Regions from separate parts of the Terrabacter carboxydivorans genome, predicted to be linked through region 1. Evidence: riboswitches for the same ligand, from Rfam matches in the RefSeq annotation. Region 1 holds a riboswitch; the other holds the start of a gene.

Region 1 (5,397 bases):
TGGTGGATGCTGCTCCCGGTCGTCGCCGTGCTGGTGGCTGCGGCGACGGTCGCCGCACCGTCCTTCGAGGCGACGTCCTCGCCCAAGGCCGACCGCGACCTGACGGTCATGTCGGCCAACACGTGGATCGGCTCGGCCAACGCCGAGCAGCTGATGGATGCCGTGCGCTACCACTCGGTCGACGTGCTGGTGCTCACCGAGGCGACGCCCGCGATGATGCGCCGCCTGGACGCCGAGGGAGCCGCCGACTACTTCAACCAGCGCCAGGGCGTCGCGCGTGCCGACACCTACACCGGCACGATGGTGCTGTCGCGCTACCCGCTGTCGGTCCGCAGCCTCGGCACGGACCCGGCGGTCGAGGGCACCCGGAGCGTCCAGCCGGAGGTCGACGTCACGGCGCCCAACGGCACAATCCGCCTCAAGGTCGCCCACCCCACCGCGCCGCTCCCGGGCGACACCGCCGAGTGGCGCGCGGGCCTGCGGGACCTCCAGTCGTGGAAGGAGCGGCTCGACGGCGACGAGCTGCTCGTCATGGCGGGCGACTTCAACGCCGGCTTCGGCCATCCGGGCTTCCGCGACCTCGCCGACGGCCTCGACGACGCCCAGCGCACCGACGGTCAGGGGTGGGTGCGCACGTGGCCGTTCGCCGGCCACCGGCTGCCAGCATTCGCGGCGCTGGACCACCTGCTGAGCCGGGGCCTGACGGTCGTCGAGGCCGGACAGGTGGCGTTCAACCGGGCCGACCACGCAGCCGTGTGGGCGAGCTACCACCTGCCGCCGCGCTGAGCCTGAGCCTGAGCCCCGCCCGAGGCCGGCCCGGGGGAAGGGTCACCAGGGCCGGTCGACCTCGACGTCGCGGGGGTCGGTGCCCTCGACCGCCCAGCCGCTGCCGGTGAGCGTCCACGTCGCCGTCGTGCCCTCCTCGACGAGCGAGGCGACCGCGGCCACGAGGCGCTCGACGCCCTCGCGGGTGCTCCCGAGACCGATGCTCGCGCGGACCGCGGTCGCCGAGCGCTCGCCCCACGGGTCGTCGAGCAGCTCGTCGACGAGCAGGTGGGCGCAGAACCTGCCGTCGCGGACGCCGATGCCGTGCTCGACCGACAGGACCTGCGAGACGAGCGAGGAGTCCCAGCCCTCGATGGTGAAGGCGACGACGCCGACGCGGTCGCTGTCGTCGCCGAAGATCGAGAGGACCTCGACGCCGGGCACCTCGTCGAGCCCCGCGCGCAGCCGCTCGAGGAGGCGGCTCTCGTGCTCCTCGATGGAGTCGCGGTGCCTCGAGATCGTGGCGCACGCCGCAGCGAGGGCGATGGCGCCGATGACGTTGGGGCTGCCGCCCTCGTGACGGGCGGGCCCGGTGGCCCACGTCGTGCCGTCCTCGGTCACCGCCCGGGTGGCCCCGCCACCGAGCAGGTACGGCGTGCCGGCGTCGAGCCAGTCGGAGCGCCCGGCCAGGACACCGGCGCCGTAGGGCGCATACGTCTTGTGCCCCGAGAACGCGACGTAGTCGGCGTCCCAGCCGGCGAGGTCGATGGTGCGGTGGGCCGAGAGCTGGGCGGCGTCGACGGCGATCCGGGCGCCGTGCTCGTGCGCGAGGGCGGCGAAGCGCTCGACGGGCCACACCTCACCGGTGACGTTGGAGGCGGCAGCGATGACGACGAGGCGGTGGCGCGACGGGTGGTCGGCCAGCGCCTCCTCGAGCAGGGCGTGGGCGTCCTCGACCGTCTGCGGCACCGGGAGGCGCACCGTGCGGAAACGGCCCCATGGGAGCAGCGTCGAGTGGTGCTCGATGTCGAAGACGAAGACCGTCGTGCGGCTCGGCAGGGCCTTGCTCAGCAGCGACCACGAGTCGGTGGTCGTCCGGGTGAAGACGACCGTGTCGTCCCGTCGCGCGCCGACGAAGGCCGCGACCTCCTCGCGGGCCTGCTCGTACCAGGCGCTCGTCAGGCGCGAGGCGTAGCCGGCGCCGCGGTGCACGGAGGAGTAGGTCTCGAGGGCCCGGTCGACCGCTGCCTTGACCGTCTCGAGCGCCGGCGTCGACGCCGCGTGGTCGAGGTTGGCGTATGCCGTGTCGCCGTGGAGCGTCGGCACGCGCAGTTGCGCGCCGACGACGGTGGGCAGCGTGCGCGCCTCGGGCACGGCGTGCAGGGCGCGGGTGCGCACGGCGGGGGCGGACGAGCCGCCACAGGGCGTGGTGGCCGTCTGGGAGGCGGGGCGCGTCGAGAGGTGCGCCGAGGGACGGGTCGAAGGGTGCGTCGAAGGAAGGGCCGACATGCCAGTGCTCCTGGGTCAAGGGACCCACCCGGTGCGGGTCCGCGCTTGCCGACCTCGATCGCGCGAGCGGATCGAGGGTGGCCTGGTCGTCACCCGGAGCACCCCACCGCGGAGGAGGGTTGCTGGCCAGCGAGCCGGGGCTTGTCACTGGCACTCATGACCTGCGAAGGACCATAGGGGAGCCGGCTCGGGCGTGTCCAGACGCCAAGACCGCAGTGTCGTCATCTGAGACGAGGCGACGTCGCGGTGCGCGGGGAGCGCGCAGGTGCAGAGCGCGCCAGGGCCGCCCCTCCTCACCCGCCGCGGCGGCTGCGCCGGAGCTGGCGCACCTCCGCAAAGACGGACAGCCCCGGCTTGTCGTTCATCGTGCGCCACGCGGCGAGCCCGGCGGCGCCCATCCCGAGCCCTGCGATCAGGTAGGCGGCCGTCGCTCCGGTGTAGGTGAGCTCGAACGGGCCGACGTGCAGCGTGCGGGGGAGGGAGAGCGCCGCCTCGAACCCCGCCGCCAGCAGGGGCGCGACCGCGAGGACGAGCACGAGCACGACGCCGTCGAGCGACTGCACGAGGGCGAAGGTGCGGCCCCTGACCTCGTCCTCGACGGTGAGGCCGAGCAGGGTGTAGCCGATGACCCAGGCCACGCCGATGACCGCGCCGAGCAGTGTCGCGAGTGGGAGCGCGACGACGAGCGCGGGCACCGCCGCGAGGACGAGCAGCAGCGCTCCGGCGCTGCCGAGGGCCGCGCCGAAGATGCGCGGCCGGGAGAGTCCTGCCAGAGCCCGGGGGCCGCCGACGATGCCGATCGCCATCCCGGTGAAGACCGCGACGAAGAGCATCCCGTAGCCGGGTGCCCCTGCCCCCATGTCCGCGACGAACCGCGTGGCGAGCCCGATGACGAGCCCACCGGCGGCGAAGGCACCGAGCATGCCGGCGATGAGCCCCCGCACGAACGGCCGGTCCCGGACGACGCGCAGGCCGTCGGTCACGGTCCTCAGCACGGACTGTCCCGCGAGGGCCTCGCGCGCCGGCCGTGGTGGGAAGCGCAGCCGCCAGACGATCCACGCACTGACGAGGAACGTCGCGCCGTTGACGTACATCGCCAGGTAGATCCCCTCCGGGTCGAGCCCGGGGAGCACCGACCGCAACGGGTCGCCGACGAGCGACAGCCCCGAGAAGGCCAGGGCCGCGACGGGGGCCGTCCCGTAGCTGCCCACGAGCCCGAGCTGGTTGGCCAGCTCGAGCCGGTCCGGCGGGACGAGGTTGGGCAGGGTGGCGTCCTTGGCCGGGTTCCAGAAGAGGGACGTGCACTCGATGAGCACGATGGCGACGTACATCCACCAGAGCGTCCCCACGACGGGGATGGACACGAAGAGCGCGAAGCGCAGCAGGTCCCCGACGATCATCGTGCGGCGCCGGTCCAGCCGGTCGGCGACGACCCCGGCGAGGGGTCCGAGGAGCACGGCCGGCGCGATGCGGAGGATGAAGACGCCCGAGACGGCGAGGTACCGGCCCACCCCGCCGGCGGCCAGCTCGGCGGCCAGGGCGGTCGTCGCGAGCAGGGCGAGCCAGTCGCCGAAGCTGGAGACGGCGCCGGCGGCGAAGAGGTGGCGGAAGGGCCGGATCCGGAGCAGCTGCCGCAGTGCGGGGGCACCGGGTGTCAGGCCCGCTCCCGCGTCGGGTCCCTCGGTCGGGGATGGCCCCGTGCTCACCTCTCCAGACTAGGCCGGGCGGCATTGCGGCCGAGGTGGGTTCACCGGACCGCGGCCCGCGGCCGGCCATTCTCTGCCCCGTGGTGCGCGTGTGACGCGTGAGTTCACCGGTGCGTTGACGTACGGTGCGAGCATGGCGTCACGTCCGTCCAGCACCCAGCGCACGAGCACCTCTGCGGCGACCCGCGCCAAGGGGTCCTCGACGAGCGCCACGTCGCGCCCTCCGGCAGCCCGGTCCACCCGGCCGGCGCAGCGCAAGCCCGCCACCCGCAAGCCGGCGGCCAAGGGCGGGTCACGGACGCCGTCCAGGGCTCGCGGCGGGGGGCTGCCCTTCCCGCTGGGTGCCGTGCGCAACACGTGGATGGGTGTCTCGCACATGGCCGGGGGAGCGGTGCGCCGCGTCGGCCACAGCGCCGCCGACCTCGAGCCCGAGCACAAGCGCGACGGCATCGGCTTCTCCCTCCTCGCGCTCGCGGTCGTCGTCGCCGCCCGCGAGTGGTGGGGGGTCTCGGGCACCTTCGGCCAGGTCGTGCACGCGGTCTTCGCCGGCACCTTCGGTCGCGTCGCGTATGCCGTCCCGCTCGTCCTGCTCGCCCTCGGCCTGCGCATGCTCCGCGCGCCCCAGGACGACGCCGCCACCAACCGCATCGTCGTCGGCACCATCGCGCTCACCTTCGCCGCGTGCGGCCTGTCGCACCTCGCCGACGGCATCCCCAACCCACCCGACGGCGCCGACGGCATGCGTGCCGCCGGCGGCATCCTCGGCTTCCTCGCCTCGAGCCCGCTCGCCGCTGCGGTCTCGACCTACGGCGCGCTCGTGATCCTCATCCTGCTCGGGCTCTTCGGCCTGCTCGTCATCACCGCCACTCCGGTCAACATGATCCCGACCCGAATGCGCCAGCTGAGGGCCCTCGTCATCGACCGCGGCCACGACGACCACGACCACGAGGCCGATGAGCCGGACGACGCCCCGGCCGCCGCCGTCAGGCGCGCCCGCCGCAAGCCAGTCGACCTCGCCGACCGCGACGGTGACGAGGCGTTCCGCCAGGCCGCGCAGCGGGCGATGGAGGACGAGGCCGGCTCGCGCCCGCGTCCGGGGGAGAAGCGTCCGACGCCCCCCGGCCTCGTCGTGCCGCGTCCCGGCGGCGAGAAGGCCGAGAAGGTCATCGACGCCACCGACCCGAAGACCCTGGGGGCACCCGACACGAGCAAGGTCGGGCCCAAGGCCGAGCTCATCCCGCCGCCCATGTCCGAGCTCCCCGCACGGGTCGAGCAGCTGAGCCTCGGCGGCGACATCACCTACCGCCTGCCCGACCCCGCGATGCTGACGCCCGGCCCGGCGCACAAGACGCGCAGCGAGGCCAACGACCGCGTGGTCGAGTCGCTGACCGGCGTCTTCGACCAGTTCGACATCGAC
Region 2 (5,397 bases), on a different contig from region 1:
GCAGCTGCTCCTGCAGGAGCGTGAAGCTCACGGCGTCGGCCGGGACGACGGCCTCGGAGTCCTCGATGAGGTCACCGAACTCGCTGTCACCGTCCTCACCGAGCGGCGTGTGCAGGGAGATGGGCTCGCGGCCGTACTTCTGGACCTCAACGACCTTCTCGGGCGTCATGTCGAGCTCCTTGGCGAGCTCCTCCGGGGTGGGCTCGCGGCCCAGGTCCTGGAGCATCTGGCGCTGCACGCGGGCCAGCTTGTTGATGACCTCGACCATGTGGACCGGGATGCGGATCGTGCGCGCCTGGTCGGCCATGGCGCGGGTGATGGCCTGGCGGATCCACCACGTCGCGTAGGTCGAGAACTTGTAGCCCTTGGTGTAGTCGAACTTCTCGACCGCACGGATGAGGCCGAGGTTGCCCTCCTGGATGAGGTCGAGGAAGAGCATGCCGCGACCGGTGTAGCGCTTGGCCAGCGACACGACGAGTCGCAGGTTGGCCTCGAGGAGGTGGTTCTTGGCCTTCTTGCCGTCCTGGGCGATCCACCACAGCTCGCGCTTGAGCTTCATGTCGATCTTGTCGCCGGAGTTGAGCTTCTCCTCGGCGAACAGGCCGGCCTCGATGCGCTTGGCGAGCTCGACCTCCTGCTCGGCGTTCAGGAGGGCGACCTTGCCGATCTGCTTGAGGTAGTCCTTGACGGGGTCGGCGGTGGCGCCGGCGGTCACGACCTGCTGAGCCGGGGCGTCGTCCTCGTCGTCGTCGCGGATGACGAAGCCGGACTCCTCGGTCTCCTCCGTCTTGGCGGCGGCAGCCGGGGTCGCGCCGTCCTCGGCGTCCTCGTCGCTGTCGTCGCCGGCCTCGACCGGCTCGACGACGACGTCCTCGAGCTCGCCCACCGGGGCGTCGTCGGGACCCTCGTCATCGGCCTCGTCGCCGGCGACGTCGACGCCGTCCGCGGAGGTGGCCTTCTTGGCCGCGGTCTTCTTCACCGCCGCCTTCTTCGCGGCGACCGGCTTGGCAGCAGCCTTGGCAACCCCGGCGTTGGTGGCGGCCTTCCTGGCCGTTCCCGTCGCGGTCGTGGCAGCCTCGTCGGCGGCCGGAGCCGCCGCGCGGGCGGCCATCTTGGTCGTCGTCTTCTTGGCGGCGGTCTTGGTGGTCGCGGTCGTCGTCCGCGTCGCGGACTTCGTCGCCGCGGCAGTGCTGGTGCGTGCGGTGGCCACAGTGCCTCCCTTGGTCCCTGTTCGGGTCTTCTTCGTCGTGGTGACGTGCGGCGCGTCGACAACGATCTCGATGTCGTGGGCCTCGAGGGTCGTGAGGACCGGCTTCATCTGCTTCAGGTCGAGACCGGCGTCGACCTGAGCACGCGCGATCTCAGTTCCCGTGATGGTGCCGTTGGTGCTGCCCTTGACCAGGAGCTGCATGATCGCCTCGTGCTGGAACACCTTCGGCAGGGTCTTCGGAGCTCCAGCGGTTGTTGCCTTGGGCACGGATGCAGTCGCCTTTCGTCGCAGGTCTCGTTGTGTCGACCCGATTCCGGGCATGCATCATCACAACGAACGAGAATGGGGGTTGGTGCCGGGAAGGCTTGGCCGGTTGGAGTCGGTCCCTGTTTCGATCTCTCGGTGCGCCTTGTGCGATCCCGTACTACGACATTATAAAACGGCGGATGCCATCTGGGCGAACGCGCGTCGAACCCGCGCACGGCGCGCTCGTCCTGACGAGGGCCGGAAGACCCCGTCCCACCCCCGCGAGAGGGACTTTCAGTCGCCCTTGACCGCCAGCACCGGGCAGCTCGCGTCGAGCAGGATGCGCTGGGCGTTGGAGCCGAGGATCAGCTTGCCGACCGGGCTGCGCCGGCGCAGGCCGATGACGATGAAGTCGGCCTTCTCCTCCTCGGCGACGGAGATGAGGTCCTCGGCGGGGTCGTTGCCCCGGACGAGCTGGCGCACCTCGTGCTCGAGCCCCTTCTCCTCGAGAACGGCCTGCACGCGGGCGAGCTCGGTCTCGAACTGTCTGGCCTCGTCCGCGTCAAAGTCCTTGCCCCCTCGGTGGGAGCTGATGACGACGAGCTTCGCACCACGCAGGACGCACTCCTCGGCGGCTCGCTTGAGCGCCGCGCGACCTTCCTTGGTGGCGACATAACCAACGACGATGGCCACTTTCCCGGACCTCCTTGGGACGGAAACAACCAGTGCTCGCACCGTACCCGATATCGAGGCGCCCGGCGCGTCCCGCGCCGGGAGTGCCGAACGTGCTTCGTCACACCCCCGGACGGTCCTGCCGGCCGGCCCGCGAAGGGCTCGGTCGCAGCATCCGGGTCGACGAACCGCCCCGCCCCGCAGCAGGGCTCAGCCGCGGCCACGCTCCAGGGCGTCGCGGATGATCCGACCCACCTGGTCCTCCTCGATGAGGAACCCGTCGTGGCCGAAGTCGGACACGATGTGGGCGCGGCGCGACACCGGGAGCGCGGCGTGCAGGTCGTCCGACAGACGCGGCGGGTAGAGCCGGTCGGTGTCGACGGAGACGACGGTGCAGTCGGCACGGACCCGGCTGAGCGCCTGCTGCACCCCGCCGCGGTCGCGACCGACGTCGTGGGAGTTCATCGCCTCGGTCAGCACGACGTAGGAGTTCGCGTCGAAGCGGCGGGCCAGCTTGCCTGCGTGGTGGTCGAGGTAGGACTCGACGGCGAAGCGCCCCCGGTCCCCCGCTCGGAGCGGGTCCTCGCCCAGCTGCGCAGCGCGACCGAAGCGCTCGTCGAGCTCGCTCTCGGTCCGGTAGGTGATGTGGGCGATGCGGCGCGCGAGGCCGAGGCCGGCGTCCGGACGGCGGTCACCGGCGTAGTAGTCGCCGCCGGCGAAGTCGGGGTCCTGCCGGATGGCGAGCAGCTGCGGCTGGCACCAGGCGATCTGGTCTGCCGTGGCGCTCGGCGTCGAGGCGAGCACGATGCAGCGGTCGACGTCGTCAGGATGGGTGACCGCCCACTCGATGGCACGCATGCCGCCCATGGACCCGCCGACCACGGCGGCCACTCTGGCGATCCCCAGCCGGTCGAGCAGCAGACGCTCGGCCGCTACCTGGTCGCGGACGGTGACGTAGGGAAAGCGGCTCCCCCACGGCTGGCCGTCGGGGGCCGGGCTCGACGGGCCGGTGCTCCCCTGGCAGCCGCCGAGGACGTTGGAGGCGATGACGAACCACTCGTCGGGGTCGACCGGACCGCCGGACGCCACGAGGGAGTTCCACCACCCCGGCGACGCGTGGCCGGGGCCGGCCTCGCCCACGACGTGGCTGTCACCGGTCAGGGCGTGCTCGACGAGGACGACGTTGTCGCCGGCCTCGTTGAGCCGGCCCCACGTCTCGTAGGCGATCCGGACGTCGGGCAGCACGCCGCCCCGCTCGAGCTCGACGTCACCGATGTGGACGAACTGGCGTCCGCCCACCGGGTCGCCCTCACGCCAGGCGCCGTCCGACACCCGTCGCGGCGGGTCGGCCGGACCGTCGACGTGGGCCTCTGCGCCGGCCCGTCCGGACGGTGCACCTGACGGGTCGACGCCGGACGGCGTCCGGGTGGCCGGGCCGAACCCGTCGCGGGCTGGTGAGCCATCGGCCGCGTGGCGCGCGGGCGACACACGCGTGCTCTGCTTCCGGTGGGTGACGGTCATCGGGGTACTCCTCGGTCCTCGCGCTTGCACGCACCCGGGACGGGTGTGGCCTGGTCCTCACCCGGGGCACCCCACCGCGAAGGAGGGTTGCCGACCAGCGAGCCGGGGCTTGTCGCTGGTACTCGTGACCTGCCACAACCATACGCGAGGAGCCGACCGGAGGAGATCGACCGGTCCACGACATGGACGCCCGAGGTTGCTCGTCGGGGCTCTCGACTCCTCCCACCTGGCGGACACGTGGGTCGACCCGCCCGCTCCGTACGGCGTCCGTGATGGCCCGGGTTCCAAACAGCCTCCGACGGCCTCCGGTGGCCCTGTCGGCGCTCAGGCGCAGCGCGACGGTCGGACACCGTGGTCGAGGGACCGGCGCACGAGGCGGCTCAGCCGGTGCTCCGGCTCGAGCTCGAGCGCCTGGTCGACGGCGACTCCGGCGCGGGCCCCGTCCCCGCACCACCACGCGACCGACGCCACGACGGAGAGCACCGGCGCCGCGTGGGCCGCCGGCGTGAGCCGGCAGACCTGCTCCAGACGCCCGAGCACCACGCGCGGGACCGCTGCCGCCTCCCAGTCGTCCCAGCCCTCGCCCGTCTCCTGTTCGTGCCCGTCGTCGATGCCCTCCCAGTCGTCGGGAGCGATGCCCGACCCGGCGAGCCGCGCGAGCTCGCTGAGTTCGGCGGTGTCGCGCGGGTCGTCGCCGTCGAGCGCCTCCAGCGCGTCCGGGCCGAGGTCGAGCAGGGCGTGCAGAGCCCGCAGCGCCTCGCGGTCCGACGCCGACAGGCGGGAGGCGATGTCGTCCCCGACCTCCGTGTCCCTGCCCGATCCGTCGGCACCCGGACGTCCGGCGCCGTCGGACCCGGAGGCGAGCCGCAGGTGGGGACCGAGGAGCACGTCGAGCATGACGACGAGCTCCTCGGGGAACGTGTCGAGCGGCACCGTGCCCGGGCACAACCAGCCGATGAGGGCGTCGCGGAACTCGACGTCGCGCAGGGGGCCGACGAGCGAGGGCAGCCAGTGCTCCATGCCGTAGCCCTCGACGTCACCACCCAGCACGCCGCCCCAGGCGACGAGCGCATCGTTGACGAGGAACTGGCGCGGGCTCGGATCCCCGCCGTCGAGCAGGCCGAGCTCCGACCCGGCCACCTTCGACCGGCGAGAGCCTCGTCGACGTCCGGACGAGGCAGGCTCGTCGCAGATGGCCCCTCCCGCCGCCCGGTAGCGGCGCTGCCAGTCCTCGATGGCGGTCACGGCCAGGTCGTGACGCGGCTCCGTCGGCTCCAGTGGCTCGACGAGACGGGCGAGCTCGTCGCGGTCCGGGAGCACCGCGTGGCCGAGAGCCACGTAGCTTGCGACCGCAGGGACCTCGGCCTGCTCCGGGAGCAGCCAGCCCTCGTCGGGGCAGCAGTCGCAGCCGACGGACCGCCAACGCCCGCCGCGCAGGACGAGACGCTCCCTGACGACGACCCGCTCTGCCTCGACGCCGTCGGCGAGGGCCTCGAGCAGGGGCAGGGACTCGTCGGGGATGTCCTCGAACCCGACGATGGCCACGGACGAGGGCGAGCCCTGCAGCAGGGTCGGCAGGGTCTGTGCGGCTGCCTCGAAGGCGAGTGACGGGTCGATGACGTCGAGGCGGGCCACGAGACCGAGCCGTTTGCCGTGGAAGCAGACCACGACGACACTGCGCTCGGGCTGGAAGCCCAGGTGGAAGGGGATGATGGTCAGCAGCTCGGCCGGCCCGGACAGTGAGATCT

Evidence for each region. A riboswitch is a leader RNA that binds a small molecule or an ion and turns the genes downstream of it on or off. The one in region 1 is predicted to bind S-adenosylmethionine.
Region 2: linked by a shared signal. The riboswitch ahead of metX (homoserine O-acetyltransferase MetX) and the one ahead of ABD297_RS05520 (aminotransferase class V-fold PLP-dependent enzyme) in region 1 are both predicted to bind S-adenosylmethionine.

What each region holds. Positions count from the first base shown of each region.
Region 1 is NZ_BAAARE010000004.1:68,179-73,575, reverse strand. It holds gene ABD297_RS05525 (endonuclease/exonuclease/phosphatase family protein) at 1-786, shown strand, start outside; gene ABD297_RS05520 (aminotransferase class V-fold PLP-dependent enzyme) at 829-2,274, opposite strand; SAM riboswitch class IV at 2,311-2,436, opposite strand; gene ABD297_RS05515 (MFS transporter) at 2,568-3,980, opposite strand; gene ABD297_RS05510 (FtsK/SpoIIIE family DNA translocase) at 4,114-5,397, shown strand, end outside.
Region 2 is NZ_BAAARE010000006.1:160,968-166,364, reverse strand. It holds gene ABD297_RS08335 (RNA polymerase sigma factor) at 1-1,432, opposite strand, end outside; gene ABD297_RS08330 (universal stress protein) at 1,751-2,149, opposite strand; gene metX (homoserine O-acetyltransferase MetX) at 2,339-3,649, opposite strand; SAM riboswitch class IV at 3,665-3,779, opposite strand; gene ABD297_RS08320 (DUF4192 domain-containing protein) at 3,974-5,397, opposite strand, start outside.